Regions from separate parts of the Paraburkholderia sp. 22099 genome, predicted to be linked through region 1. Evidence: riboswitches for the same ligand, from Rfam matches in the RefSeq annotation. Region 1 holds a riboswitch; each other region holds the start of a gene.
What was found. A riboswitch is a leader RNA that binds a small molecule or an ion and turns the genes downstream of it on or off. The one in region 1 is predicted to bind cobalamin.
Positions count from the first base shown of each region.

Region 2: another riboswitch for cobalamin. It lies ahead of ACTJLC_RS24185 (TonB-dependent receptor plug domain-containing protein); the one in region 1 lies ahead of cobW (cobalamin biosynthesis protein CobW).
Region 3: another riboswitch for cobalamin. It lies ahead of ACTJLC_RS13555 (CbtB domain-containing protein); the one in region 1 lies ahead of cobW (cobalamin biosynthesis protein CobW).
Region 4: another riboswitch for cobalamin. It lies ahead of cobG (precorrin-3B synthase); the one in region 1 lies ahead of cobW (cobalamin biosynthesis protein CobW).

Region 1 covers NZ_JBQEPU010000038.1:24,403-31,941, reverse strand. Annotated here, with positions in the region: gene cobN (cobaltochelatase subunit CobN) at 1-2,379, opposite strand, end outside; gene cobW (cobalamin biosynthesis protein CobW) at 2,386-3,486, opposite strand; cobalamin riboswitch at 3,577-3,845, opposite strand; cobalamin riboswitch at 3,914-4,152, shown strand; partial or broken gene cobA (uroporphyrinogen-III C-methyltransferase) at 4,374-5,081, shown strand; gene ACTJLC_RS27510 (cobalamin biosynthesis protein) at 5,100-5,675, shown strand; gene cobO (cob(I)yrinic acid a,c-diamide adenosyltransferase) at 5,672-6,274, shown strand; gene ACTJLC_RS27500 (cobyrinate a,c-diamide synthase) at 6,278-7,539, shown strand, end outside.
Region 2 covers NZ_JBQEPU010000029.1:11,244-18,782, forward strand. Annotated here, with positions in the region: gene ACTJLC_RS24160 (SIMPL domain-containing protein) at 1-475, opposite strand, end outside; gene ACTJLC_RS24165 (EVE domain-containing protein) at 710-1,168, opposite strand; RNA gene ssrS (6S RNA) at 1,264-1,445, opposite strand; gene ACTJLC_RS24175 (cell division protein ZapA) at 1,558-1,872, opposite strand; gene ACTJLC_RS24180 (ATPase) at 1,869-2,225, opposite strand; cobalamin riboswitch at 2,433-2,687, shown strand; gene ACTJLC_RS24185 (TonB-dependent receptor plug domain-containing protein) at 2,777-4,675, shown strand; gene ACTJLC_RS24190 (FecCD family ABC transporter permease) at 4,703-5,764, shown strand; gene ACTJLC_RS24195 (ABC transporter ATP-binding protein) at 5,761-6,558, shown strand; gene cobT (nicotinate-nucleotide--dimethylbenzimidazole phosphoribosyltransferase) at 6,593-7,539, shown strand, end outside.
Region 3 covers NZ_JBQEPU010000012.1:20,921-28,459, forward strand. Annotated here, with positions in the region: gene ACTJLC_RS13545 (FUSC family protein) at 1-577, shown strand, start outside; gene ACTJLC_RS13550 (CbtA family protein) at 707-1,459, opposite strand; gene ACTJLC_RS13555 (CbtB domain-containing protein) at 1,471-1,692, opposite strand; adenosylcobalamin (AdoCbl) riboswitch at 1,712-1,850, opposite strand; gene ACTJLC_RS13560 (histidine phosphatase family protein) at 1,927-2,538, shown strand; gene ACTJLC_RS13565 (hypothetical protein) at 2,600-3,040, opposite strand; gene ACTJLC_RS13570 (ATPase domain-containing protein) at 3,196-4,713, shown strand; gene ACTJLC_RS13575 (ATP-binding protein) at 4,718-6,376, shown strand; gene ACTJLC_RS13580 ((2Fe-2S)-binding protein) at 6,657-7,115, opposite strand; gene ACTJLC_RS13585 (xanthine dehydrogenase family protein molybdopterin-binding subunit) at 7,153-7,539, opposite strand, start outside.
Region 4 covers NZ_JBQEPU010000010.1:109,881-117,419, forward strand. Annotated here, with positions in the region: gene ACTJLC_RS12195 (precorrin-8X methylmutase) at 1-386, opposite strand, end outside; gene cobG (precorrin-3B synthase) at 387-1,886, opposite strand; cobalamin riboswitch at 1,971-2,149, opposite strand; gene ACTJLC_RS12205 (bifunctional cobalt-precorrin-7 (C(5))-methyltransferase/cobalt-precorrin-6B (C(15))-methyltransferase) at 2,234-3,493, shown strand; gene ACTJLC_RS12210 (cobalt-precorrin-5B (C(1))-methyltransferase) at 3,493-4,590, shown strand; gene ACTJLC_RS12215 (cobalt-precorrin-6A reductase) at 4,587-5,309, shown strand; gene cobM (precorrin-4 C(11)-methyltransferase) at 5,353-6,078, shown strand; gene ACTJLC_RS12225 (MDR family MFS transporter) at 6,103-7,539, opposite strand, start outside.

The sequences.
Region 1 (7,539 bases):
TACAGCGCGCAACATCTGCGCCGCCAGCAACTCCAGACGCTCGCGCGTATCGCCGCCGTGCCGCCACGGCGCATCGCTCACGTGCTGCAAGAGGTCGGGACGCGGCCCGTTCCACACCGCCGACCAATCCACCGACAAAGGATCGAACAGATGATCGATGCACAGATCGCGCGCCAACGCGTCGATCAAACCGGCGTTGCCGCCTTGCCCGTTGCCGACCGGAAAGCGCCCCAAAGCCAGCAACGTATCGCGCCGCTGCACACCTTCGGGCGATTGCCCGAAGGTGTGCAAGCCGTCGCGGATCTGCGCTTCCTTCAGCTCGCACAGCCACGCGTCGACGCGCGTGAGCAGCGCGTCCTCGTCATCCTGTCCAGCGGGCTCGGCGAAACTCAGTTCCTCATGCAGCCTATGTTCGACGATGGTCGCGAGAATCGTGCGCCGCAACAGCCTGGAACGGCGCGGATCGACCATCAGCGCTTCATAGTATTCGTCGACCTGGCGTTCGAGATCCTGCAACGGCCCGTAGCTTTCGGCACGCGTGAGCGGCGGCATCAGGTGATCGACGATCACGGCCTGCGCGCGCCGCTTCGCCTGGCTGCCCTCGCCCGGATCGTTGACGATAAACGGATACAGGTGCGGCATCGGTCCAAGAATCAGGTCGGGCCAGCACGCGTCGCTCAATGCAACGCTCTTGCCGGGCAGCCATTCGAGGTTGCCATGCTTGCCGACGTGCACGACCGCGTCGATGCCGAACTGGTGACGCAGCCAGAAGTAGAACGCCAGATACGCGTGCGGCGGCACGAGTTCGGCGTCGTGATAGCTCGCGTAATCGCCCTGCTCGCGCGAGCGCGACGGCTGAATGCCGACGAACACATGCCCGCAGCGCCAGCCGGCGATCATGAAACGGCCGCGCCGCAACGTGGGGTCCTGCTCGGGCGGCCCCCAGCGCGCGTTCAACGCATTGCGTGCCTCGGCGGGCAACGCGTCAAAGTACACGCGGTAATCGTCGAGCGCGAGGCTTTGCAATGCCGGCCGCAAATCACGCACGACCGGATCGTTGGTCACGCCTTCGGTGAGCTTCTTCAACAGCGCGTCGCCGTGCGCGGGCAAGTCCGCGAGACGGTAGCCTTCATCGCGCAGCATCGACAGAATGCCGACCACCGAGGCCGGCGTATCGAGGCCCACGCCATTGCCGATGCGCCCCTCGCTCATCGGATAGTTGGCGAGGATCAGCGCGAGCTTCTTGTCCGCGTTGTCGAGCGTGCGCAGACGGCACCAGCGGCGGCTCAGTTCCGCCAGAAAGCTCACGCGTTCGAGGTCCGGTTGATACCGCACCACGTCGACTTCCGTGTGCGGACAGCGATACGCGAGCCCCTTGAAGCTGATCGCGCGCGTGATGATGCGGCCGTCCACTTCCGGCAGCGCGACATGCATGGCGATGTCGCGCGAATTCAGACCTTGATTGTCCTTGAGCCAGTCGTCGCGGTTGCCGCCGCTCAGGATCACCTGCAACACCGGCGCGTCGCCGGCGAGCGCGAGCGGCTCGGGGTCGTCGATCGCGGACGCGGCGAATGCGGTCGTATTCAGCACCAGCGCGACGTTATGTTGCGCACAGAGCGACTGCACGACTTCGCGGCTCATCACGTCTTTCAGCGACGTGATCGCGATCGGCAACGGATTCAGACCTTGCGCCTCGAGCGCATCGATCAGCGCATCGAACACCGCCGTATTGGCCGCTTGCAGATGCGCCTTGTAGAACAGAATCGCGGCCACCGGCGCGTCTTGCCGCCAGCGCGCCTGCCAGTCGGCGATCGTCGGCGTATCGCGCTCGGGGTGATAAAGCGTCGCGGCCGGCAACGCGCGCGGCGGCGCGGGCTCGCGTCCCCAACCGAAGCCGCGATACGCGATGCAGCGCAGAAACGCCTCGGCGTTTTGCGGGCCGCCTTCACGCAGATAACGCCATAGCTGATGACAGAGATCGGCGCTCGCGGTGCTGCGCGCAAGCAGGTTCGGGTCTTCCTGGAGATCGCCGGAGAACATCGCGAGCGTCTGCTGCTTGCGCTCGGCGAGCGCGACCACCTGCTCGATGCCGTAGGGCCAATAGGCTTCGCCGCCAAGATGATCGACCACCACGACGCGCGCATGCTGCAACACGTCCTCGACATAAAAATCGACCGAGGCCGGCTGCCGCAGATACGTGACGTTCGCGAGCCTCACGCTCGGGAAGCCGTCTCCGAGACGAGGAAACACGCTGGCGAGCAGCGACAGCGTGGTGTCGGCGGAACTGAGCACCACGATATCGGCGGGCCGCTGATCGATACGGATCACGCCTTGCGTGTCGTCGACAAAACCACCCGGCGTGGTGCGCAGCAGATGCATGGGCGCTTACGCCTGTTGCGCTTCGGCGCTCGACGCCACGCCGAGCGCCGCGTCGAATGCGCGTTGCAGCGCGTGCTGATCCAGGTCCTCGCCGATCAGCACGAAGCGGCTTTGCAGTCCCGCATCGGTTTCATGCGCCTGCCAGCGCCGATCGAAATAACTATCGAAACGCCGGCCCACGCCCTGGATCACCAGACGCATCGGCGCGCCCGGCAAAGCCGCGAAACCCTTGACGCGGTAAATCGTGTTCGTTTCGACCAGCCCTTGCAACGCGGCGATCACCGCTTCGCGCGACGGCGCGCTCGCCTGCACCACCACCGAGTCGAATTCGTCGTGGTGGTGATCGGCGTCGTCGGCGGAACCGTGGTGATCGTGGCGCAAGTGGATGGTTTCTTCCGAAGCCGCCTCGAGACCCAGCAACGTGTGCAGATCGAGTTGGCCCATCTGCGCGCGCACGATCTTCACTTGCGGCGGAATCTCTTCACGAATGAGCGCTTCCACGGCGCTTTGCCGCGCGTCGTCGAGCAAATCGGTTTTGTTCAGAATCACCAGATCGGCCGCGGACAACTGATCCTCGAACAGTTCGTGCAGCGGCGATTCGTGATCGAGATTCGGATCGGCCTTGCGTTGCGCATCCACGGCGGCCGGGTTGTCGGCGAACTGGCCGCTCGCGGCGGCGGGGCCGTCCACTACGGTGACCACCGCATCCACGGTGAAGCTGTTCTTGATCTGCGGCCAGTTGAACGCCTGCACCAGCGGCTTGGGCAAGGCGAGGCCCGACGTTTCGATCAGCACGTGATCGATCTGCTCGCGGCGCTCGACGAGTTTTTCCATCACCGGAAAAAATTCTTCCTGCACGGTGCAGCACAGGCAACCGTTCGCCAGTTCATACAGTTGCCCTTCGGTTTCGACGCCGTTTTCGTCGCAACCGATTCCGCAGCCCTTGAGGATTTCCCCGTCGATGCCGAGCTCGCCGAACTCGTTGACGATCACCGCAATGCGCTTGCCGCCCGCATGCCGAAGAATGTGCCGAAGCAGCGTGGTCTTGCCGCTGCCGAGAAAGCCCGTGACGATGGTGACGGGGATCTTGCGCATTTGAGTTTGCATCGTGAGGTCCATTCGATCGACGGCGTTGCTGCAACAGGGAAAGACAGCAAGCGGGGTGAGGTCATGAACGCATGCCGCATCCCCGCGGCGTTCGTCCTGCGTGCTCTGGCCGGTATCCGGGCTGGCGAAAGCGCCGCTTCCCCTTCCCGTGCGAGTGATTTCTCGCCCAGTGGTTGTATGCCGACGCGGCCTTGCGCGTGGACATCGAAGCCGGCTCCGCGGTACGTGACGTACCGCATTTCGCTTACCGTTGCGGGGGCAGCACAGGTTGACCCGGTCCTTGAAGGCGGGCGCCCTGTTTCCCGTTTAACTGCATGCGCAGGAGCGCGCACACGAGCACCAAAGTGCGTGCGAGTGTAGGCCCGCGACCCGGCGCAGTCAAGAAAACGCGAGGACGGAGGCGCTTATCGGATGGGGCGTCATGTGCTATCGTAAGCGCGCGTTTGGTGCCCGCACATGCATTCGCGTGTGCAGTTAAACGGGAAACAGGCCGCGCTTGCCGCGCTCAACCTGTGCTGTCCCCGCAACGGTAAGCGACCTGCGGCGCTCGATGGGTTTTATAGCGCCGCGCATGCGTTTTCGATGCCACTGTCCGACGAATGCGGACGGGAAGGCAAAGCGCATGAGGCCGCCAGCCCGGATACCGGCCAGACGCGGAGGCAGCGAACGTCACGCTGCCGGCCGCCGGAATCCGCGAGGGACGGATGTGATGGCGCTGAAGCACGGCGTGGTCCCCGCTTGCATGTATCTTGGTGAAGCGGCGCATTACGTCATGCCTGATATCCGTAGCACCGCATGAGTTCTTCCCTTTCCGCCGGCTCGCACGCCCTCCTGGCGCTTCGGCCCTTCCCGTCCGTCACGACATGGCGCGCGCCATGCATGCCGCGATGAGCCGCGCGTGGCTGATCGGCGCGGGCCCCGGCGACGTCGAACTGATGACGCTCAAGGCAACCCGCGCGCTCGCGCAAGCCGACGTGGTGCTGGTCGACGATCTGGTGAATCCCGACGTATTGCAGTTCGCGCGCGCCGACGCGCTGGTGATTTACGTCGGCAAGCGCGGCGGACATCCGTCCACGCCGCAGGCCGGCATCGTCGCACAGATGCTCGCGCATCTGCGGGCCGGGCGCAGCGTCGCGCGTTTGAAAGGCGGCGATCCGTTCGTGTTCGGGCGCGGCGGCGAGGAATTGCAGGCGCTGCAAGCAGCGGGCATCGACGCGGACGTGATCAACGGCATCACGGCGGGCATCGCGGCGCCCGCGGCGATCGGCATTCCGGTCACGCATCGCGATCATGCGCAAGGCGTGGTATTCGTCACCGGACATAGCGCCGGCAGCGGCGAGCCCGATTGGGCCGCGCTCGTCGCCACGCGCATGACGCTGGTGATCTACATGGGCATGCGGCGCTTGAGCGATATCGTCGCGGCGTTGCTCGCGGCCGGCATGAACGCTGATACGCCGTGCGCCGCGATCGAATCGGCCACGCGGCCCGAGCAACGGCATGCGCTGGCGCGGCTCGGGGAGTTCGCCGATACGGTGTCTCGCGCCGGGCTCGGCTCGCCGGCGATCGTGGTGATCGGCGGCGTCGCGTCGCTGGCTTTGGCGCGGCGCGCGCCCATGAAAACGCTGAGCGTCGGCGTCGGTTGCCGGTTGCACACCTCGGCCGTGCAGATCGAAACGGCCGTGCGTGCCGCGCTCGGGTCGCATACGTTCGACGAAATCAGCACGATCGCCTCGATCGACAGCAAAACCCACGAAGCAGGCCTGCTCGAATTCTGCGCACGCCACGCGTTGCCGATCGCACTCTTCAGCCCCGAGCAGATCGCGGCGATACCTGTAGACGAGCCTTCGGCGGTTGCACGCGAGCATCTCGGCGTGGACGGCGTTTGCGAGCCGTGCGCGCTGCTCGGCGCGGCTAACGTGTCGGCCGGGTCCGCTGCATCGGCTGCGTCGGCTGCGTCGGCTGCGTCGGCTGCGTCGGCTGCGTCGGCTGCGTCGGCTGCGTCGGCTGCGTCGGCTGCGTCGGCTGCGTCGGCTGCGTCGGCTGCGTCGGCTGCGTCGGCTGTACCCAACGCCCAACTCCTCGTCCGCAAGACCGCGCATGCCGGCGTGACCGTGGCGATTGCCTCGATCATCGCCCGGACCGAACACGAACCGACAACCCACGACACCGAGAAACAGGACCTTCCATGAAAACCGATCCCGAATCGCATCAACGCATGACCGAACGCCGGCGCGAAGGCCACGAGAAAAAACAGGCCAACGCCACCGTCGAAAAGGGCTTGCTGATCGTCAACACCGGCACCGGCAAGGGCAAGACCACGGCCGCGTTCGGCATGGCCGTGCGCGTGCTCGGACACGGCATGCGCCTCGGCGTCGTGCAGTTCATCAAGGGCGCATTGCACACGTCGGAGCGCGATTTTCTCGGCGCGATCGCCAATTGCGATTTCGTCACGATGGGCGATGGCTACACCTGGAACACGCAGAACCGCGACGCCGACATCGCCACCGCCCGCAAGGGCTGGGACGAAGCGCGCCGGATGATCGAGAGCGGCGACTACCAGATGGTGATCCTCGACGAGCTGAACACCGTGCTGAAGTACGAATACCTGCCGCTCGACGAGGTGCTGTCCGTGATCAACGCTCGCCCGCCGATGCTGCACGTGGTGGTGACCGGCCGTCACGCGCCGGATGCGTTGATCGAGGCCGCCGATCTCGTCACCGAGATGCGCATCGTCAAGCATCCGTACCGCGAGCAAGGCGTGAAAGCGCAGCGCGGCGTGGAGTTCTGAGCGATGAGCGCGAGCCCCGATAAGAGCGCTTCGGAGGCGCAGCCGAAAGGCACTTCGTCCGGAGCGCCCGCCGAGGGCAGTTCTTCAGGGGCGTTCCCGAACGGAACGACCTCGACGGCATGTCCCGCGCTGTTCATCAGCGCGCCGGCTTCGGGTCAAGGCAAGACCACGATTACCGCGGGTCTCGCGCGCCATCATCGGCGGCTGGGGCGGCGCGTGCGCGTGTTCAAGACCGGCCCGGATTTTCTCGACCCGATGATTCTCGCGCGCGCGAGCGGCGCGCCCGTGCTGTCGCTCGATCTGTGGATGGTCGGTGAAGCCGCTTGCCGCACGCTGCTCGCGCAGGCGGCGGCCGAAGCGGACCTGATCCTGATCGAAGGCGTGATGGGTCTATTCGACGGCACGCCGAGCAGCGCCGACCTCGCCGCCGTGTTCGGCGTGCCGGTGCTCGCGGTGATTTCAGCGAAGGCGATGGCGCAGACCTTCGGCGCGGTCGCCTTCGGGCTCGCGCGATTCAGGCCCGAGCTGCCGTTTTACGGCGTGCTCGCCAATCGCGTCGGCTCCGCGCGGCACGCGCGGACGCTCGAGGAAGCGCTGCCGCCGGACATACGCTGGTGCGGACACGTCAGCGGCAACGACGAGATCGAGTTGCCCGACCGCCATCTCGGCTTGCATCAGGCGGCGGAAATCGACGACCTGGACGCGCGGCTGAACCGTGCCGCCGATGCGCTCGCGAACACCGCGCTGGCCGAACTGCCGCCGCCGGTCGAATTCGGCGAGCCTGCGCCGGACGTGCCGCCGCGTCTTCTGGAAGGCAAGCGGATCGCGATCGCGCGCGATGCCGCGTTCTCGTTCGTCTATCCGGCCAACGTCACGCTGCTGGAAGCGCTCGGCGCACAGGTCGTGTACTTCTCGCCGCTCGCGGACGATCCGTTGCCCGACCATGCCGACGCCCTCTATCTTCCCGGCGGCTATCCCGAACTGCACGCCGCCGCGCTCGCAAGCAACACGCGCAGCGGCGCGACGATCCGCGCGCATGCGGCGGCGGGCAAGCCGCTCGTCGCCGAATGCGGCGGCATGCTGTATCTGCTCGAACAGCTCACCGATACGCATGGCGTGAGCACGCAAATGCTCGGCCTGCTGCCCGGCCACGCAACGATGCAAACGCGCTTCACCGCGCTCGGCATGCAACAGATCGACAGCGTGCACGGCCCGATGACCGGCCACACGTTCCACTATTCGAAGCTGACGACGCCGCTCACGCC
Region 2 (7,539 bases), on a different contig from region 1:
CGCGCTGCGCTTCGGGCGACAGCGAGAACTGCACGTTGCCGACTTGCATGATCGATGCCAATTGGCCCGCGAGCTTCGAAGCCGCGGCGAAGTCGCGCGACTTGAGCACGACCTCCGTGCGGCCGCGCCATGCGGAAATGCGCCCGTCACGATCGGTGGACGGATAGATCGAGAACGAACCCGTGCGCGCCGTCACCTCGTTCACGCCCTTGGCTTTTTGCAGCGCCGAGTCGGCGCGTTGATTCAACGTCGACGTGAGCGCCGACGGATCCTTCGCTTCCTGCTCGTAGAACAGCGTGATGTCGACCACGTCTTGCGGCACGTCCGCGCTGGCCTGTGCGTTTAGCGACAGCACGCCCGCCGGCTGATACTGCGGCGCGTTCTGCGCGCGAGCCACGGCCGGCGTGAGCGCGAGCGCGGTGGGAGCGATGCATGCGAGAGCGAGCGCGATTGCACGTGCGGTGTTTTTCTTCATTGTTGGACTCCTTGCCTGAACAGGTGATGCACGATCGGAGCGAACGCCGCGCATTGGCGACGCCATCGGCATGAGCCAATGGCACGGCGTTTGCGGTCCAGCGTTTGCGAGTCCGTTAGGCGCTTGTAACCTGAGCTTGGTTCCCTAATTTGACGTTGCCTGACAGGCTCGATCCTTGCCGCGCGCAGTTCGGCGCATGGATCGGGCCGTAACGTGCCGCGTGCGCGTGCAATGTCAAATGAGTCGTTGGGTGATGAAGCGCCATTCGGCTTCGGTCACCGGCGTGATCGACAGGCGGTTGCCTTTGGCGAGCACGCGCATGTCCTTCAATTCTTCGTGCTCGCGCAATGCGGCAAGCGGAATCAGCGGGATCTTCTTCTTGAACACGACGTCGACGAGCATCCAGCGCGGCGTTTCCTGCGACGACTTCGGGTCGTAGTAGGGACTCTTCGTGTCGAACTGGGTGGGGTCCGGATAAGCAGTGGACGATACCTCGGCGAGCCCCGCAATGCCCGGCTCGGGACAACTCGAGTGATAGAACAGCACGCCGTCGCCGACCTGCATCATGTCGCGCATGAAATTGCGCGCCTGATAGTTGCGCACGCCGGTCCACGGCAGCGTGCGGTGCGGTGCGTGGGCGAGATGGTCGATGCTTGCTTCGTCCGGTTCGGACTTCATTAGCCAGTAGCGCATGAATCGAATTGGAACGTTAAGGGTTTGAAGATGCGGAAGAAAATCGAGGCCCAAAGAAAAACGGCACCGAACCGAAGTCCGATGCCGTTCCAAATAAGGTCCCCGCCTTAGCCGCTAGGCCGGCATCCTGAACCGGGGGTTCAGAATTGGTCGCAGTTAGCAACACTTCGGGTACATCAGACAGAGTGACGCGCACGCCCGTGCTACAAATTTCCGCAACCGTGCACATGGCATTGGTTCAAGGAATATATGACCTTGGCGAACCAGGCAGGGAAGCTAAACCGATGAAACTAAAACGATGGAATTCAAACGTTTGCCGAGTCTTGTTGACTACCGCTCATGCACTTCGCTTGAATCCGCAGCCAATCTCGCGACCGGCCACTAGATAATTATTGCATGCTGTACTGCTCGATCACAGTACCCAGTTGCTCGTTCATTTGATGCATTGTACGCCGGATTTCCTCAGCGGGAAATGCTTCTCCGTGCCGCACGCTGCTTTGCAGCTTAAGCAGTTCCGATGCCAGCGACAGCGCAGCCATGACGGCAATGCGATCCGTGCCGCGCACGTTGCTGTTATTGCGGATCTTCGACATTTCGGCGTCGACACGCGCGACCGCTTCAAGCAGTGCGCCTTCTGTTTCAGCCGAGCAGGCGAGACGATAGGGCACGCCGAGAATCGACACTTCGATCTGCTTCGTGGTCATGCGTTTTCTCCGTGGCGGGTCACGTCGCTCCCGGTTTCGGCTTGATGCTGAGCGGGCTCGAGCAGATCGAGCTGGTTGTCCGGCTCATTGTGCGCGCGTGCCCGCGGCAGTTTCTCGAGAATCGCATTCAGCCGCACCTGGGCGTCGTCGATCTTGGCCGACAGTGCGTCGCGTTCCGCTTGCAGCGCATCGCGTTCCTCGCGAAGCATTGCAAGTTCCGTGCGCGTGGCTTCGACTTCGGCGCGTGATTGGGCGAGCTGCTCTTCGAGCGCGAGGCGCGCTTCGTTGTGGCGCTGGCTGATCGCGATCAGCTTGCCGATGTTCTGTGAAAGTGTTTCGAGTTCGGTGAGCATGTGCTGCGTCCTCTAAAGACATCGCATTTTAGCGCGGAATATCGCGGGTTCCGACATTTGTCTCGTTTCGAGACGTAACAACCTCGCTTTATGCAGGCATTGATCGACCATATGATGAAAAAGTACTCGCGCATCGGACAATAACCCGCACTTAACCGAACAGATCGCGCAACGATCAACGATTCTTGACGGGCTCCGGGGCCGCTCCTAAACTGGCCGCACTCTGGTGCCCGCGCGCGCTTTCACAGTGCGCGCAGTTAAACGGGAAGCAGGGCGCGTCGTTCGCCAGAACGCGCGAACCTGCGCTGCCCCCGCAACGGTAAGCGACCGCATTCATCATGCAGGTCGGTCCTGATCGCGTGTTCGAAGCTGAACGTGCGAGTGTGCCACTGCGCGTCACGCGTGGGAAGGCGGGATCGATGTGTCGCCAGCCCGGATACCGGCCAGAGGGAGAGGAACGTCCGCGAAAACGTTGAAAAGCGCGGGCGCCTCGTTACGCATCGGCCTGCGGGGAAGCGGGCCGCGCACGTTACCCACAGGAATGTCATCCCATGCTGTCCCCCATCGCTCGCGCGGCGTGGCTCGTTTTTGCGGGCGTGCCGCTCGTCGTGCACGCTCAGGCCGCTGCTGTTTCCACCTCTTCCGGTGCGTCTTCTTCCACCTCGTCCGCGGCTGCAGGTTCATCGCCCATCGTGTTGTCGCCGGTGGTCGTCACGGCGGGGCGTGGCCCGCAAGCGCTCGCCGACGCGATTCCGCCGACGGCGCTGTTCGATCAGCAGGACATCGCCGACAGCACCGCGACCGACTTGCCCGGCCTGCTGCAACTTGCCCCCGGCGCGCAAATCTCGCGTACAGGTGGTCCTGGTTCGACCACGAGTCTGTTTTTGCGTGGCGCGTCGTCGACGCAATCGCTGGTGCTGATCGACGGCGTGCGGGTCGACTCGGTGAGCCTCGGTACATCGCAACTCGCGCAGATCCCGCTCGACCAGATCGATCACGTTGAAGTGGTGAACGGCAACGTGTCCGCGCTATACGGTTCGGGCGCGATCGGCGGCGTGGTGCAGGTGTTCACGAAAGACGGCGGCGACCATCCGCCGCGTTTCAACTTTTCGGTGGACTACGGCAGCTATCACACGCAGACGCAGCAGGCCGGCGTGAACGGCGCATTGGATAAGGACGGCGCCACCACCTTCAACCTGTCGCTCGCCCGTTCGAAGGACGACGGCTTCTCGTCGCTGAATCCGCGCGAGGCGCCGCAAGCCAATCCGAACGCAAACGGCTATCTGAACGAAAGCATTTCGGCTTCGCTGCGTCACAGGTTCAACGACCAATGGAACGCGGGCGTCACGTATTTCCAGTCGAACGGCAACAACAGTTACGACAACGCGTATGGCGTGCCGACCGATTCAAACAATCTGTATAGCAAGGTGCGTCAGATGTCGGTGTTCGCGAACGGCAAGCTGACCGATTGGTGGACCACGCACTTCATCGTCTCCGAAGGCGACGACCGCAGCGTGTCGAAGACCAACGGCATCTATAACGGCCGCTTCGATACCGACAATCGCCAGTACACGTGGCAGAACGATTTCGCGTTCGCCGCGCAGCAGAAGTTGCAGGTGGGCTATGAGCATCTCGATCAAAGCCTCGACTCGGATACGTTCGCGGCACCGGATCGTCATGTGGATTCGGGTTTCGTCGGCTATACGGGGCGCTTTGGGCGCAACAAGATTCAGGCCAATGTGCGGCGCGACCAGTATTCCGATTTCGGCGGAGCGAACAGTTACTATCTCGGCTACGGTTTCGACATCACCGGCCATTGGAAGGCGACTGCAAGCTATTCGGATTCGTTTCGCGCGCCGAGCTTCGACGATCTGTACTATCCGTACAGCGGCAACGCGTCGATTCAGCCGGAGCGCAGTCATTCGATCGAGGCCGCGTTGCAGTACGCGTCGAACGCGCTCGGCGTGATGCGCCTGAGCGCGTTCCAGACGCGCTATTCGAATCTGATCGATTATCAGCAGGTGACGCCCGGCATCTATCTGGCCGAGAACGTCGGGCATGCGAAGGTGCAGGGACTCGAAGGATCGTGGAGCGGCCATGTCGGCAAGACGGACGTGCGTGCGTCGTTGACGCTGCAAAATCCCGTCGACCTCGACAAAGATGCCGACCTTCTGCGGCGCGCGCGGCGTTTTGGATCGCTCGCGGTGAATCGCAGCATCGCCGGCTGGCGCGTGGGCGGCGAGTGGATCGTGAGCGGCGCGCGCGAGGATAGCAGCGGCAAGCTGGGCGGCTACGGCGTGGTGAATCTGTCGGCGCGCTACAACATCACGAAAGCGTGGTACGTGGCCGCGCAAATCCATAACCTGTTGAACAAGGACTATGAAACGGCCTACTCGTATAACTCGCCCAGGCGCGGTGCGTATGTCACGGTTGCCTGGCAGCAGCAGTGACGAACGTTCCCGCATGAGCACGCGCCGATGAACCGCGGTTCGAGTTCGACCACCCCAACCACGAGCACGCTTCGCGTCATGAACGCGAAGCGTGCCGCCGCGATCTGGCTCGCGCTCGCGGTGGTCGCGCTCGTCGTGTTGATGGCGTCGCTCGCACTAGGCAGCGTGGCGCTTGCGCCCGGCCGCGTGTTGGCGGCGCTGATGCCCTCGTCCACGGCGCATGGCGGGTCCGCCGATCTGACCGCCGAGATCGTTCGCACGCTGCGTTTGCCCCGCGCGTTGGCGGGCTTCGCATGCGGCGCGTTGCTCGCGTTGGCCGGCGCGCTGCTGCAAGTGCTGTTGCGCAATCCGCTGGCCGAACCCTACGTGTTAGGCGTGTCAGGCGGCGCGGCGACGTTCGCTCTCGTCGCGATGATCGCGGGTGGCGCGTGGTGGATCGTCGACGCCAGCGCATTCGCCGGCGCGTTCGTGTCGATCCTGCTGGTGCTCGGTCTCGCACGGCGCGAACTGTGGCGCGGCGAGCCGCAGGATACGTCGCCGCGTTTGCTGCTGACCGGCGCGGTGATCGCGGCGGGCTGGGGCGCACTCATCACGTTGCTGCTGAACCTCGCGCCCGACAATCGCTTGCGCGGCATGCTGTTCTGGCTGACCGGCGATCTCAACGGCGGTGCGATGCCGTGGACGGCGCTCGCCGTGCTCGCCGTCGCGCTGCTTGCGATCGTGCCCGCCGCGCCGCGGCTCAATGTGCTGCTGCGCGGCGATGCCGCCGCGCAAGCGTTGGGCGTCGCCGTGGTGCCGCTGCGCTTGCGCGTGTACCTGGTGGCGTCGCTGGCGGCGGCCGCGGCGGTGACCACCGCGGGCACGATCGGCTTTGTCGGCCTCGTGGTGCCGCATATGCTGCGGCTCGCGTTCGGCAACGATCAGCGCATGCTGCTGCCCGCCGCGGCGCTCGGCGGGGGCGTCGCGGTGATGGGCGCCGATCTGATCGCGCGCACCGCGATAGCGCCGGCGCAGTTGCCGGTCGGCGTAATCACCTCGATCATCGGCGTGCCGGTGTTTCTGTGGATGCTGCTGCACAGGCGCCGATGATGAAAGCACACGACGCCTCCCACGCCGCGCTCAGCGTGCAACGTCTGACCTTGCGTGCCGGCACGCGCACCTTGCTCGAAGCGTTCACGCATACGTTCTACGAAGGCGAACTCTGGTGCGTCGCCGGCCCGAACGGCGCGGGCAAGACGACGCTGCTCGCCACGCTCGCGGGTCTGTTGCAGCCGTCGGCGGGTCAGGTCGAACTCGACGGCGTGCGCCTGGCCGACTGGCAACCGCTGCCGCTCGCGCAACGCCGCGCGCTGATGCCGCAAAGCGCAGCGAACGCGTTCAGTGCGAGCGTGCTCGACATCGTGATGCTGAATCGCTTCCCGCATCTGACGGGCTGGGGCTGGGAGCGCGAGGCCGATCGCGACGCCGCGCATGCCGCGCTTGAGTTGCTGGGCCTCGCCGCATTCGCCACGCGCGACGTGTTGTCGCTCTCGGGCGGCGAGCGTCAACGCGTGGCGCTCGCCGCGGTGTTATGTCAGGACGCGCCGTTGCTGCTGCTCGACGAACCGCTGTCGCATCTCGATCTGCACCACCAGATCGATTGTCTCGAAGCGCTGGGCGGGTGGGCGCATGAGCCTGGGCGTACAGTGCTGTTTTCCTGTCACGATCTGAACCTCGCGCGCCGCTTCGCGACCCATGCGCTATTGCTCGACGGTGACGGCGGCGCTTACGCCGGACCGGTGCACGACGTGCTGACCCCCGCGCTGACGAGCCGCGCATTCGGCTATCCGTTGATCCTGATACGCGACGGCGAACACGAGGCGCTGATTCCCGCGCCGCGCTGAGCGCTTTGTCAAAACCTTCCTTTTAAAAAACCTTATGACTTCCTTGCCACGCTCGTCGGGATTATTCGAAGCCGAACCGCTCGATCAAACGCTGCGCGACGACCTGCAACACATCATCGACACCAAGACCAAGCCGCCGGGCAGTCTTGGACGGCTCGAGGCGCTCGCGCGCCAGATGGGCCTGATTCAGCGCACGACGCATCCCACCGTCGAGCGCCCGGCGCTGATCGTATTCGCCGGCGACCACGGCATTGCCGATGAAGGCGTGAGCCCCTATCCGCAAGCGGTGACCGCGCAGATGGTCGCGAACTTCCTGGCTGGCGGCGCGGCGATCAACGCATTGAGCCGCGTTGCCGGCATCGAACTCGAAGTGGTCAACGCCGGCATTGCGACACCGTTGCCGTCGTCGGAAGGTCTTGTCGACATTCCGGTCGCGGCCGGCACGCGCAACTTCGCGTGTGAACCCGCGATGACCCGCGACGACGCGCTGGCCGCGATGCAGGCGGGCGCGGCGCGCGTGCGGCATCACGCGGCGCTCGGCAGCAACGTGATCGGGTTCGGCGAGATGGGCATTGCGAACACCTCGTCGGCCGCTTGTCTGATGAGCCGTTTGTGCAACGTGCCGATCGAGGAATGCGTCGGCCGCGGCACCGGTCTCGACGACGCCGGGCTCGCGAAAAAGCGCGACGTGCTCGCGTCGGCGCTCGCCCGTCACGCCGTTTCCTCCGATCCGCTCGACGTGCTCGCGACCTTCGGCGGCTTCGAGATTGCGATGATGGCGGGCGCGTATCTCGCGGCGGCGCAAGCGCGCATGACGATTCTGGTCGACGGCTTCATCGCCAGTTCGGCCCTGCTGGTCGCGGATGCGTTCACGCCGAACGTGCGCGAGTACTGCGTGTTCGCGCATGCGTCGAACGAGGCGGGGCATCGGCGCATGCTCGATCATTTCGGCGTGCAGCCGTTGTTGTCGCTGGATATGCG
Region 3 (7,539 bases), on a different contig from region 1:
TGTGCTGGGTGCGTTGCGCGAGGTCGTGCGGCTGGGCGGGTCCGCTGCGCTGGCGGCGGATGCGGCTGTCGCCATGCGCAAGCTCGATCGCGGTTGGCATGAGTTGCGAATCGCGCTGAAGCCGCTGCAAATGCAGCGCGTGGTGGCGTGGAATTCTGGTGTCGAGTTGGCCACCGGATCGCTGCTGTGCTGTTTGCATTGGGCGCGGGTGTTGAGTGATTCTGCTCGGCGCGGGGTGTCGGGTGAAGTGGCGCTCAATGCCGCGAATGTGCGCGCGGCGCATGTGGAATCGATCGTGGCGCGGCTTGATTCGTTGATCGCGCGTTATAGCGGTGCGGCTACTGGTTCTGTGGACGGCGGGTTGGATGAGCGCGTGTCGGTATTGCCGGTTTTCGATTTGGAGGCGGCGGCTCAGGCGCCAGTGCTTGCGCAACTCGATGGCGCCGTTGCGCAATTGTTTGAGCGGCTGACCCAGCCGGTCGGGGAAAGGCGCGGGGTGTTCGATTGGGTGTTACGGGTTGGGGCGCGTAGGGCGTACGCTGTGGCGTCGAACAGCCCTCGAAGCCCTGGCGACTAGTTCAGCGAAGCTGCGAGGACGGTGGTAACCAGTTGGCCCACACAGGCAATAAAAAGCCCGCACGAGGCGGGCTACAGGCATACGTCAACCGGGGCGACGGAGCCCACACTTTTCACCAACAGAAAACCATCAAACGGACTTCACCGCCGCCCGCCCCGCGCCTACCCGCGTCAATCCGCTGTGCTCCACCAGCGCGCCGAACAGCAGTCCGATCGTCGTCCACATGATCACCTGCATGCCGATCGCCGCGACGCGGAACTTCCACAGCAGCACGGCCGGGAAAGCCGCCGGCACTTCGTTGATCGTCGGCATCGACAATTGCACGGCAGCGATGATCGCGACGAACACCACGCCGCCCACGATCGAGCCATTCCACGCGCCCAGTTTCATTACCGCGCGACGCCGCACCTTCAGCGAAAACACCATCGCGGTCAGCGAGATCGCGATCATCAGGAAGAACAAGCCGGTGCGCGTTCCGATCGTGTCGGGGTCGCCCACCGCCGGCGGATTCGCGGGGTACTTGATGTTCGGGACGATCACCAGCGCGATGAACGCGCCGAGCGCAAGCCATGCCGACAACGCACGCGCGCTCAATGCGCCCACCCGTCCATAGGCGTAGGCGAATACGAGCGCGAACAATCCGCCGAACGCCGCGCCATACGTGACCACGCCGGTCAACAGCCCCAGGCCCGCCTGCGTATCGCGGCTAACGAGGTCTTCGTGTTCATGCGCCTCGCCGCCCTCGGCCGCGGCCGCGGCCTTTTCCTCGAAGGAAATCGCCTGATCGACCTGCGGCTCGCCCGCGAGCCGGGCGAAGCCGAACGTGAGCAGTCCCGCGGCGATGCCTGCGAGCATCCCGCGCAATAACAACTTACCAACCATGTCGAACTCCGTTAGTGGCAGGGAAAGCCGAGCAGATGGCGACCGTCGTGCACGAACTCATGCACGTACATGCCGGGCACCAGCGACGTGGCGCCCTGTTCCGCCCCAACGAAGTAAAGCGCGAGCAACAGCAGCAGGCCGCCGAACACGACCCAAGGCAACAACTCGCGCAGCGGAATCGGCGTGGGTTGAGCGGCGGGCGGGTTCGCGGGATCGAAAACAGCTTCGGTCATGATGGACATCTCCTGGGGGTAGCGCGCCCCGATAGTCGATTGCAAAGGAAGGCTGCGAAGCTCAGGTCTGGCTTTCGGCTCGTGATGCCGATTACAGTGGCGCGACCGCGCCGGGCTCTCACCGGCTTCCGCACTTCGCAGTGCCGCTATTCTACGCGCTAAACTCCGGCACTCGGTAGCGCAACGCGTCCATGCGGGCGTTCCGCCTTGGCGTACCTCTATGGAAGTCATCGAATGGACACAAGGCTGTTACTGGTCAGCCACGCATCGACCCCCGCCATGCGCGCGGGCCGCTTTCCCGCCGACGATCCGCTCGACGCTCGCGGCCTCGCCGAAGCCCAGGCCGCACGCCAGCGCCTGGCGATTGCCGACGCCGCCGCAGTCTTCGTCAGCCCCGCAGTTCGCGCGCGCGATACGGCGCTGGCGTTGGGCCTCGCCGCAACGGTCCACACAGCATTGGCGGAGATCGACTACGGCGGTTGGCAGGGACGCCGCCTCGCCGATCTCGCGAATGAAGCGCCGCAGCACCTCGCTGCCTGGCTGCGCGATCCCGACTTCGCGGCGCACGGCGGCGAGTCGTTCAGTCAACTCGTGAAGCGCCTGGGAGAATGGCTCGATGCGCTGGACGGCGCGATCAGCGAAGGAACGACCGGTACAACAAGCGCCCCGCGTCAAAACCCGCGCAACGTGGTCGCCATTACGCACGCTCCGGTGATTCGCGCGGCGCTCGTTCACGCACTCGGAGCATCGCCCGCCGTATTTCCACGCATCGAAATCGCCCCGCTGTCGGCGGTCGAATTACGGCGTTCATCGCGCGGCTGGACATGGTGGCCCGCGTCGCACTGACAACACCAGCGCGACGCCCGCCGTCGGATTTGAAATCCACGCATATCGGCCCGCTTGCCGCTCATTGACCCGACACCACCAGGCGCAGCCTCGCTGAACCCGCCGGCGCCAGCGTGATTTCGGTCCGCTTACCCGGCGCGCCCAAATAAAAGTGCTGACGTCCCGGCGAATTCTGATCGTGGGTCGCTTCGGGCAGACACGACGCGATATCCGCCGCGACGGCCTGCAGCGCGTCCGCGCTCGACCCGGCGTCATGATGCGGCGTCCACGTGCATTGGTAGCTGCCGCCGCTCGCGGAGCATTGCGCATCGTCGCCGTAAGGTTGCGCGACGCCCTTGCCGTCGTCGGGCGTCAACGAGGCCAGGCCGCCTGGCGCAGCCGCCACGATGCGTTTGAGCGATGCGCACGGACTGGGCGCATCGTCGGCACTCGCGCTGCCGGGCAGCACGGCGCCTAGCGACGCAGCGGCAAACGTGGCGGCGAGGAAACGGGCGGGGTTCATGTCGGCGCGCTCCCTGAAAGCGGTCGAGAGGCTGACAGCACTGTCCGTACCCGTGGCGCTCGGACCGAGGCACGCGAGGGTTGGGCACGCATCTTGCGCGCCCGCCGTACCGGCCCACCAAATGCCGCCACTCAATCGACGTGAATCGCCAAGCCATGTCAACGAAACCTGTCACCGACACGCCGGCCCGCCTTTCATCAGGGATCGAAGGGGTCGACAACATCCTGGGTGGCGGCTTCACGCCCCGCCGCATGTATCTCATCGAGGGCGCGCCCGGCACAGGTAAAACTACCCTAGCCTTGCAGTTTTTACTCAAGGGTGTCGACGAAGGGCAAGCCGGCCTCTACATCACGCTCTCCGAGACCCGTTCCGAACTGATCTCGGTGGCGGACAGCCACGGCTGGGATCTCAGCCGCTTCTCGATTCTCGAATTGCTCTCCGACGAGGGCCTCGACCCGCAATACGAGCAGTCCGTGCTGCACCCGGCCGAAGTCGAACTCGGCGAGACCGTGCGCAACGTCATTCAACAGGTCAATGATGTCAAGCCCACCCGCATCGTGCTCGACAGTCTCTCGGAACTGCGTCTGCTGTCGCAGAACCCGCTGCGCTACCGGCGGCAGATTCTCGCGCTCAAGCGCTTTTTCGCGACCCGCGAATGCACGGTGCTGCTGCTCGACGACAACACCTCCGACACCGGCGACGTGCAGTTGCACAGCATCGCGCACGGCGTGATCAGCCTCGACAACATCGTGCACGACTACGGCGGCAACCGGCGGCGGCTGCGCATCGCCAAGATGCGCGGCATCAAGTTCCGCGAGGGGTATCACGACTTCACGCTCGACACCGGCGGCATTCGTGTGTATCCGCGCCTCGTCGCTGCGGAACATCACGCGGAATTCGACCCGAACCCGCTCAGCACGGGCACGCCGGGCCTCGACGCGCTGCTGGGCGGCGGCCTGATCCCCGGCACCAATGCGCTGATGATCGGACCGTCCGGCGTGGGCAAGACCACCACCGTCGTGTCGTGCCTGCTGAGGGCGCTCGAACGCGGCCAGCGCTGCGTCTACTACGTATTCGACGAAACGCTCACCACGCTGATGATCCGCTGCGCGGCGCTCGGCATGGATCTGGCGCCGCACGTCGAAAGCGGCCTGCTCACGCTGCGCCAGATCGATCCGGCGGAAATCTCGCCCGGCGAATTCGCGACCGACGTGCGCCAGTCGGTCGAAAACAAGGGCGCCCGGTATGTCGCGATCGACAGCCTGAACGCCTATCTCCAGGCGATGCCCGGCGAGCGCTACCTGCTGCTGCAAATGCATGAGCTGCTCGGCTACCTGAACCAGCAGGGCATCATCACGATGCTGGTGCTGGGTCAGCACGGCATCATCGGCGAAATTCAGAGCGATATCGACATCAGCTATCTCAGCGACGTGGTCGTGCTGTTCCGCTACTTCGAGCATCACGGCGAAGTGTTGACGGCGGTCACCGCCGTCAAGAGCCGCGCCAATGAACACGAGCGCTCGATCCGCCAGTTCCGGCTCGCGCACGGCGGCGTGGAAGTCGGCGAAGCGCTGCGCGACTTCGAGGGCGTGCTCTCCGGCCTGCCGGCGTACCGTGGCACCACGGCCCTGCTCGGCGCGCGGGATCACCTCATCGACACGTCCGGGCAGTGAGGTCATGGAGCAGCGCGTTCTCATCCTGGCGCCGTTCGGCCGCGACGCCGAGGTGATCGCCGAAGTCCTGCATAAAGACGAGCGCGCCTGCGTCGTCTGCCGCGATGCCGACGCGCTGACCGAAGCGCTGGACGCCGGCGCGGGCAGCGCGTTGATTGCCGAGGAAGCACTCGCGGACGGCCACGCCTCGCATCTGTTCGGTTGGCTCGCACGGCAGCCGGCATGGTCCGACTTGCCCTTCATCCTGCTCGCCGCGAATCGCGTCGGGCATCGCTCCGCTCGCGGACTCGAAGTGCTCGAGCGGCTCGGCAACGTGGTGGTGCTCGAACGTCCGCTGAATTCGGAAACGCTGCGGCGCGCGGTCGCGTCCTCGCTGCGGGCGCGCGCACGGCAATACGAGTCGCGCCGGCATCTGGCCGAACGCATGGAAGCGCAAGAGGCGCTGGTGCATCTGAACGATTCGCTGGAAAGCCGCATCGCCGAGCGCACCCACGAGCTCGCCTCCGCCAACAACCGGCTGATGACGGAGATACACGAGCGCGCCAAGGTGCAGGCGGTGCTGGTCCAATCGCAGAAGATGGAAGCGCTCGGGCAACTCACCGGCGGCATCGCGCACGACTTCAATAATCTGCTGAACGTCATCATGGTCAACGCGGAGTTGATCGGGCGGGTCGCCAACGACGAGCGCATTCGCGCGATGGCCGCCACCGTCAGGCGCGCGACCGAACGCGGCGCGAAGCTGACGGGCCAGTTGCTCGCCTTCTCGCGCAACAGCAACCTCGATCTGAAAGCGGTGGACGTGGTGGCCTTGCTGCAAGGCATGCGCGACATCATTACCGTCTCGCTCGGTTCCGGCATCCACTACGCCACCGAGTTCCACGGCGACGAGATGTGGACCCAGGCCGACGCGAATCAGCTCGAACTGGCGATCCTCAATCTCGCGATCAACGCGCGCGATGCGATGCCGGGCGGCGGCCAGCTCAGCATTCGCGTGAAGGAACGCGCGGCGCCCGATCCGACACTCGGGGAAGGCCGTTACGTGGTGGTCGAAGTGGTCGATACCGGTTTGGGCATTCCCGCCGACGTCGTCTCGCGCGTGTTCGATCCGTTCTTCACCACCAAGCCGATCGGCAAGGGCACCGGACTCGGCTTGAGCCAGGTTTACGGCATCGCGAGACAGGCCGGCGGCACCGCGCGTCTCTTCAGCGAGGAAGGCGTCGGCACGACCGTGGAAGTGTGGCTGCCGCTGCGCGAACGCGTGGACTCGCGAGCCGAAGCGACAGCCGATGCGGAAGCGAACGCTGTCGGCGAAAAACGCGTGCTGGTGGTCGAGGACGACGGCGAGGTCCGCGCGATGCTGGTCGAGTCGCTGCGAATGCTCGGCTATACCGTGACCGAAGCCGCGGACGGACCCGCCGGCCTGAACCGCTTGCAGGACGACAAGCCCGACTTGCTGATGGTCGACTTCGCGATGCCGGGCATGAACGGCATCGACGTGATCGCCGCTGCGCGCAAGATGCACGAGGATCTGCCGGTGATCCTCGCAACCGGCTATGCGGACGTGGATATCTCCGGCCTGGCCGTGAAGCGCTGCACGATCCTGCGCAAGCCCTTCCAACTCGACGACCTGGCGCGGACCGTGCGGCTCGGGCTCGCGGCCTGAGCGACCCACGCGATCACGCTGCGCTCCGCGCCCAAGCCCCTCGGCGTTCGCCAAAGCCGTTCCCACCGCGGCGACCAGAGCGCGCATGCGGCTTACGGTTTATTTTTGACAAGCTTTCTTTTGCCTTTCACTTACGGTTAAATACGTGCCTCAACTACACGTTACGGGGTCACGTATGTCCAACTTCATGCAGGGCGCGGCTACATTGGGCGGATGCATCGGCATTTTCACGGTGGTGGTCGCCGTGGTGGAAATGCTGACGAACTGAGCCCGCGTGGCCTCAGGCGGGCCGGCGCTTCGCCGCCTGGTGAATCGCCGCCCGCACCCGCGGATACGTGCCGCAACGGCATACGATGTTGGACATGGCCGCGTCGATGTCCGCATCGGTGGGATTGGGTTTCTGCTTGAGCAACGCGCAGGCCGCCATCAATTGCGCGCTCTGGCAATAGCCGCACTGCACCACGTCGAGATCGATCCACGCCGCCTTTAGCGCTTGCGCTTCCTTGCCCTGCACGCCTTCAATCGTGGTGATCTTCTGCGTCTGCAAACCCGCCATGAGCGTCTGACACGAGAGCGACGCCTTGCCGTCCAGGTGAACCGTGCACGCGCCGCAAATGCCCACGCCGCAACCGAACTTCGTGCCCGTCAACCCGAGTTCGCAACGCAGCACCCACAGCAACGGCATGTCCGGCTCCGCGTGCACCGCCACCGCGCGGCCGTTGATGTTCAGCGATGTCATGCTTTTCCCCCTGAGTCCGATGGGCTTCACGCGAATCTCACGCGAGCTTGAGCGGCAACGCGCGCAAGCGCTTGCCGGTCAGCGCGAATACCGCGTTGGCCACCGCCGGCGCGATGGGCGGCACGCCCGGTTCACCGACGCCTTGCGGATGTAGTTGGCTCGGCATGATGTCGGTTTCGATCACCGGGCAATCGCTCATCCGCACAACCGGGAAATCCACGAAGTTCTCCTGCTTCACCTTGCCTTCCTCGATGGTGATCTCGTTCTGCAACGCGCTCGACAGGCCGAACACGATGCCGCTCTCCATCTGCTGACGGATCAGGTTCGGGTTGACCGGCAAGCCGCAATCGATCACGCAGACCACCCGATGCACGCGAATCTGCTGGTTCGGCCCGAGCGACACCTCCGCCACCTGCGCGACCAC
Region 4 (7,539 bases), on a different contig from region 1:
CTGCCCGCGAGTCGCGGACGCCACAATTCGAGCGCGGCGGCCGAGCGCGTGTTGCCGAGTTCGCGAGCGAGCGCCGGTACGTCGTCGTGGGTGAGCGTGCAGATCACTTCGTTGTTCGCGGGCAGCCGCGCGCGCGTGATGCCTTGCGCGACCATGCCGGCATCGCAGAGAATCGGCGCGCCTTGCGCGAGCGCCGTGCGGCCCGCGGTGCCCGCGCCTGCGGAAAATTGCAGGGCGTCGACGATATCCACCATGCCGCACGCGTGAATCACGCGCACCGCGAGTTTTTCCAGGTCCGCGGGGATGCGCGATAAATCGGCTTCCGCGCGGATCGTCGCGAAGGATTGGCGATAGATCTCCTGACCGTCGCGAATGTAATCAAGCATCTATGGGCTCCGGGCCAGGTGGTCGAGCAGGTCGGCGGCCTGGTCGATCGTCAGTTGGCGCGCGACGCACTGGCCGAAATCCGAGTGGCCGTCGTCGCGTCGATAAAGGTCGTAAGTGCCGGGCGACACAGCCAGCAGTGTGTACGGCGCACGATGCGCGGCGGCGCACGAGCGCGGGCAGCCGCTCAGATGGACCTCGACGTTCTCGGGCAAGCGCGCGGCGAGCCGCAGTGCGTCGGCCTTGGTGTCGGCGAGGCTTTTCGCGCAGCCTGGCGAGCCCGCGCAGGCGATCAGACGCGTGATGGCTTGCGTGGCATCGCAGGCGAGGCCCAGCGTGTTCAGTGCGGTCAGCACGGCTGGCACGGCGTGCGCCGCGATGTCGGTCAGCAGCACGCTTTGCCACGGCGTGACGTGCAGCGTGCCGTTGCCTTGCTGTCGTGCGAGCGCGGCGAGGGCATGCAGGGTGGCGGCGTCGAGGCGGCCTAGCGGCGGCTGGCCGCCTACGTGCCAGGTCTCCGTCGTGCGTTGGGCGTGCGCGCCGAGACGACGCGCGGCATCGGCCGGTGTCGCGCGATGCCAGGACGCGAGCGACGCGTCGCGTGACAGCGGGAAATCGACATACGTTTGCGCGCGCTGCAATACGGCGTCGACGGAACGCGCGGCGAGCAGGTGACGCATGCGCGTGGCGTCGGCGGCGGCGAGGTCGAGAAACGAGTGCAGCAGCGCGCGGACAAGCGCAGGGACTTGCGATGACGACACGGCGGCTAATGCGCCTGCGTCGTCCACGCGACGAGCTTGTGTCGAGTCATCGCAACCGGCAGCCGGGTTTTGCGGTAACGCCACCGCTGGCGGGCAACCCGCAAGACCGAACACGAACCGCACACCGTCACGAACTTGCGACGCCGCGAGCCACACGTCATGCGGATGATCGAGCCTCGCCAGGCGCTCGCCGCCATCCACCAGCAGCGCGAATTTCGGCGACAACGCCGCGAAGCGCGCTTCGCCTTGCAGCAGCGCCAGCAGTTCGGCGCACAGCGGCCTCGTGTCGAACAAGGCGAAGGGATCGCGCCCGGCGGCGGGGCTGATCATCACGTTGCGCACGTCGTCGGCGGCCGCCGCGCGGAGCGAGTTGGAAGCCGGCGCGGCGCGCTTCGCCATCGCATCCGAACCAGCCGCCGCGTCGGGCGCCGCTCCATCGGGCCCAAGCCCCGCCGCCACCAACGCCGCGCTCAACGCCGCTGCCTCGCCGCCACGCACGCCGCGCACCTGCAGGTTCGCGCGATTGGTCAACTCGATCACGCCGGCCGCATGCCGCGCGCTCGCCTCGGCAATCGCCTCGGCCTGCGCGGCGCTCAACTCGCCGCCAGGCAGCTTGATCCGGCAGATGCCGCCGTCGCGCGCGGCGACGATGCGCAGCAGCCCCGGACACGCCGAGGGCCGTGGCGCTGGGGCCGCGTCGGGCAAAACGGTGGAGGGCGAAACTTGATTCAAGACGGACACCGGGTTTAGCGTCGCGCGAAAGCCCGAGCAAGCCGTGAGGCGGGCATTGCTGCGGCATCGGTACACCCCGCCCGATGCAGGCTGGCACGAACAGTCTCGCCGGCAGGTCTCCTGGCTGGCAGGTCATGGTCCGCCGCTGCCTTCCCGGTGAAACCAGTGGCGCGGAGCGCAAACGGACTCGCTGCATACAGTTGCGGGGGCAGCCACAGTGGCACTGTGTTCCCTCTTCGGCCCCGAAGGGCACCGGCGGCTGTATTATGCCTTTTTTCGGACAGCACAACGAGGCTGGACGCTTTGACCGGCGTGGCACAGCGCATGATTTGAAGACACAGAATGAGGATGGATGCATGCCTGCGTGGCTGACGGTGGTGGGCATGGGCGATGACGGCTTCGCCGGTTTGGGACGGCCCGCGCGGCGTGCGTTGCTGGAGGCGTCGGTGATTTACGGCGGCGAGCGTCATCTGGCGATGCTGCCCGCGCGCCTCGCCGCGCGCCGCGCGGCATGGCCGCGGCCGTTCGATCTCGCGCCGTTGCTGGCCGAGCGCGGCGCTTCCGTATGCGTGCTGGCGAGCGGCGATCCGATGCTGTTCGGCGTCGGCGCGACGCTCGCGCGGCAGTTGCCGGCCGGCGAGTTGCGGGTGCTGCCCGCGCCGTCGTCGCTGTCGCTGGCGGCGGCGCGGCTCGGCTGGCCGTTGCAGGAGGTCGCGACCGTGTCGCTGGTGGGGCGGCCGCTGCCCGCGCTGAACGCGCATTTGCACGACGGCGCGCGCGTCTTCGTGTTGAGCGCCGATGGGCGCACGCCCGCGGCGTTGGCCGAACTGCTGAATGCGCGCGGCTTCGGCGCGACCCGCATGATCGTGCTGGAACATCTGGGCGGCGAGCTGGAACGTCGCATCGACGGCCGCGCCGATCAGTGGTCCGCTCCCGATGTCGCCGCGTTGAATCTGATCGCGCTCGAATGCCGCGCGACCGAAGGCGCGCCGCGTCTGCCGCTGACCTGCGGCTTACCCGACGACGCTTTCCGCCACGACGGCCAGTTGACCAAGCGCGACGTGCGCGCGATCACATTGGCGCGCCTCGCGCCGACGCCCGGCGAATTGCTGTGGGACGTGGGCGCGGGCAGCGGCTCGATCGGCATCGAATGGATGCGCGCGCATCCGACCTGCCGCGCGATCGCGATTGAAGGGCACGCGGAGCGGCAGCGTTTCATCGAGCACAATCGCGATGCGCTGGGCGTGCCGGGTCTGCAACTCGTGGCCGGGCGCGCACCCGAAGCGCTGCAAGGGCTGCCGGCGCCGGACGCCGTGTTCATCGGCGGCGGCGCGACGGCGGCGGGCGTGCTGGAGACGTGCTGGGCGCGTCTGCGCGACGGCGGCCGGCTGGTCGCCAACGCGGTCACCTTGCAAGGCGAGGCGGCGCTCGCGGCCTGGCGCGAGCAACATGGCGGCACGCTCACACGCATCGCGCTGGCCGACGCGCAACCGCTCGGCGGCTTCGATACGTGGCGCCAGGCGTTGCCGATCACGTTGCTGGACGTGACGAAGGCCGCGCGTGAAACCGATACGGCCGCCATCGCGACGTCATCCGAATCACGGCGACAACCGTAATGCGCGAAGAAACGCCCGAACAACCCGCGCCGCTGCGTAGCGGCTATACGACCGGCAGTTGCGCCACCGCGACGTCGCTCGCGGCGGCGCGTCTGCTGCTCGCGGGCGTCGTCAGCGAGGTTGCGGAAATCGTCTTGCCGAAAGGCCAGCATGTGCCGATGCCGCTGGTGTACTGCCGCTTCATCGCTGACGGCGCGGGCGGCGCGGAAGCGGGCACCGTGAAAGATGCCGGCGACGATCCCGACGTGACGCACGGCGCGATTGTGTTCGCCCGCGTGCGGCTACTGACCGAACCGGGTGTGATTTTTCGCGCGGGGCCCGGCGTCGGCACGGTGACGCGCGCGGGACTGACGCTGCCGGTCGGCGAGCCCGCGATCAACCCGGTGCCGCGCAAGATGATGACCGACCATCTCACCGACCTCGCCGCCGAGCACGGCTACGCAGGCGGTTTCGAGGTGACGATCGGCGTCGAAGACGGCGAGGCGCTCGCGCTCAAGACGATGAACCCGCGCCTGGGCATACTCGGCGGCCTGTCGATTCTCGGCACTACCGGCATCGTGCGGCCGTTCTCGTGCTCGGCCTATATCGCGTCGATCCATCAGGGCATCGACGTCGCGCGCGCGAACGGCTACACGCATCTCGCCGCCTGCACCGGCAACGCGAGCGAGGACGCGATGCGCGCGCATTACGGCCTGCCGGATATCGCGCTGATCGAGATGGGCGACTTCGTCGGCGCGGTGCTCAAGCATATGAAGCGCGCGCCGGTCGAGCGGTTGAGCGTATGCGGCGGCTTCGGCAAGCTCAGCAAACTCGCGGCGGGGCATCTCGATCTGCATAGCCGCAATTCGAGCATCGATCTGGAACGGCTCGCCGTTTGGGCCGCCGAAGACGGCGCCGACGACGCGTTGCAGGCGGCGATTCGCGCGGCCAATACGAGCCAGCAGGCGGTCGCATTGGCGCGGGCGCAAAACGTGCCGCTCGGCGACATCGTCTGCCGGCATGCGCTTGAAGTGGCGCGCGCTATCGTGCCGCCGCAGGTCAACGTCGAAATGTTCGCGATCGACCGCCAGGGCAATCTGATCGGAGCCGCGCAATGACGCGTGTCCTGCTGCTCGGCGGCACCGGCGACGCGTTGCGGATTGCGCGGCAACTCGGCCGTGAGCACGTGTACAGTCTCGCGGGTCTCGGCAAGGTGCCCGACGATCTCGCGTGTACGGTGCGCGTGGGCGGCTTCGGCGGCAGCGAAGGGATGGCGCGCTATATCGAGGCGCAACGCATCGCGCTCGTGATCGACGCGACGCATCCCTACGCCGCGCAAATCAGCGCGAACGCCGTCACGGCGAGCCGCGCGGCGCGCGTGCCGTGCTGGGCGCTGCGCCGCGAGGGCTGGCAGCCGCAAGCCGGCGACGATTGGCGCAGGGTCGGCGATTGGGCCGAGCTTACGGCGGCGCTTGCTGCGTTCGAGCGTCCGCTATTTACATTGGGACGCGAACCGCTCGCGCATCTCGACGACATTCCGGCGCATCAGTTCTGGACCGTGCGCTGTCTCGATCCGCACGAAGGCAATGCGCGGGCGCGAATTCTGGCGACGCGCGGACCCTTCACGCTCGAAGGCGAGCGCGCGTTGTTCGCCGCCGAAGCGTTCGACGTGGTGGTCAGCAAGAACAGCGGCGGCGGCGCGACCGAAGCGAAGCTCGAAGCGGCGCGCGAACGCGGTGTGCCCGTTGTCATGCTGCGCCGCCCGCCGTTGCCCGCCGTGGATCGTGAATTCGAACGCGTGGCCGATCTGCTCGAAGCGTTGCGAATCGCAGTTTGAACCGCGCATGCATCGCATGCCGCAATGAATCATGGAGTGTTGAATGACGGTGTTTTTTATCGGCGCGGGCCCCGGCGATCCCGAACTGATCACGGTGAAAGGACAGCGCCTCGTGCGCACGTGCCCGGTGATTCTGTATGCGGGCTCGCTCGTGCCGGCCGCGGTGCTTGAGGGCCATGCCGCGCGGCAAGTGGTCAACACCGCCGAGCTCGACCTCGATCAGATCGTCGCCTTGCTCAAGGACGCACACGGCCAGGGCCACGACGTGGCGCGCGTGCATTCCGGCGACCCGTCCCTGTACGGCGCGATCGGCGAGCAGATCCGCAGATTGCGCGAGTTGAACATTCCCTACGAGATCGTGCCGGGCGTGACCGCCACGGCCGCGTGCGCAGCGGCGCTCGGTTGCGAACTCACGCTGCCCGATATTTCGCAGACGCTGATCCTCACGCGCTATGCGAGCAAAACCACCATGCCGGAAGGCGAGCAACTCGCCGACCTCGCGAAACACCGCGCGACGATGGCGATTCACCTGGGCGTGCGGCATCTCGCGCGCATCGTCGATGAATTGCGTCCGCACTACGGCGGCGCTTGTCCGATCGCGGTGATCTACCGCGCGAGCTGGCCCGATGAGGAAAAAATCACCGGCACGCTCGACGATATTCTCGGCAAGGTGCAGTCGGCGAATATCGAGCGGACCGCGCTGATTCTGGTGGGCCAGGTGCTCGCCGCCGAAGGCTTCGCGGAGTCGACGCTGTACGCGAAAAACTGACCGGCCACCGGATGCGCGGCGGCGTCAGTCCTCGATCGGCGCCAAGGCTTCGTTCGGCATCTTGCGGTCCGCGCCGAGGTGAATCGCCGGCACCAGCGTCAGCAGCAGGACCATGAAGATCGAGATCGCGAAGATCGAGACGAAGGTGAGGTGCAGCGACTCGTGCAGCACCATGCGGGTCATGTCGCTGTTGACGAGGCTCGCCGCCTGATTTTGCAGCAGCGCCTTCAGTTGATCCGAGGTGACCGCGACCGCATCCTTCGCGTGACTGAGGCCGAAGTTGAGCACCGCGCCGAACAGCGTCGCGCCCAGCGTGCTGCCGAGATTGCGCGAGAACAGATTCGACGCCGTCGCGCTGCCGCGTTCGTCCATGCGGACGATTTCCTGGATCAGCACCAGCGAACCGACGCTCGAGGTGCCCATGCCGAAGCCCATCACCAGCGAGCCGAATGCCGCGACGAGCGGCGAGCCGCCAGGCGACAGAAACAGCAGCAAGACCGCGCCGAGCGGCACGAACGCGCTGCCGCCGACCAGAATGCGGCGCAGGCCGATGCGGTGAAACGACTTGGCCGCGAGCGTCGCGCCGACGGGCCAGCCCACCATCATCATGGTGAGCGAGAGGCCCGCGATCACCGGCGAGCGATGCAGCACGCCTTGCACGTACATCGGCAGGAAGGTGGTCGCGCCCATCAGGATCATGCCGGAGAGCAGCGTCGCGCCGTTGCATGCGGCAATCGGGCGGCGGCTCCAGAGCGCGAAGGAAATCATCGGCTCCGCCGCGCGCCGCTCCTGCCAGACGAACAGCAACACGCACAGTACGAAGACGCCGCCCGCCAGCGAGGCCCGGGCAAGCTCGTCGTCGCCGGCGAAGGTCAGCGCCATCATGAGCGCGGCGATCGCCGCCATGAAGAGCGCCGCGCCGCCGAAGTCGATCGACGGCCGCGCATGCCGCTCCGATTCGCGCAGGAACGCGATGAAACCCGCCGCGGACGCAAGCCCGATCGGCACGTTCATCCAGAAGATCCAGGCCCACGAGATGTTGTGAATGATGAAGCCGCCCACCATCGGACCCACCACCGCCGAAATCGCCCACACGCTGGCGAGATAGCCTTGCACCTTGCCGCGTTCGCGCGCCGGATACAGGTCGCCGACGATGGTCAGCGTGACCGGCTGGATCGCGCCCGCGCCAACGCCTTGAATCAGGCGGAACGCGATCATCGCGGGCATCGACCACGCGAAGCCGGCCAGCACCGAGCCGAGCAGAAAGATCGCGATGCCCATCAGCACGATGGGCTTGCGTCCGTACAGATCGGCGAGCTTGCCGAACACCACGGTCATCGCGGTCTGCGTGAGCAGGAACGACGAGAACACCCAGCTATACAGATGCAGGTCGCCGAGTTGCGCGACGATCTGCGGCATGGCGGTGGAAACGATGGTGGCTTCGATGGCGACCATCGCCAT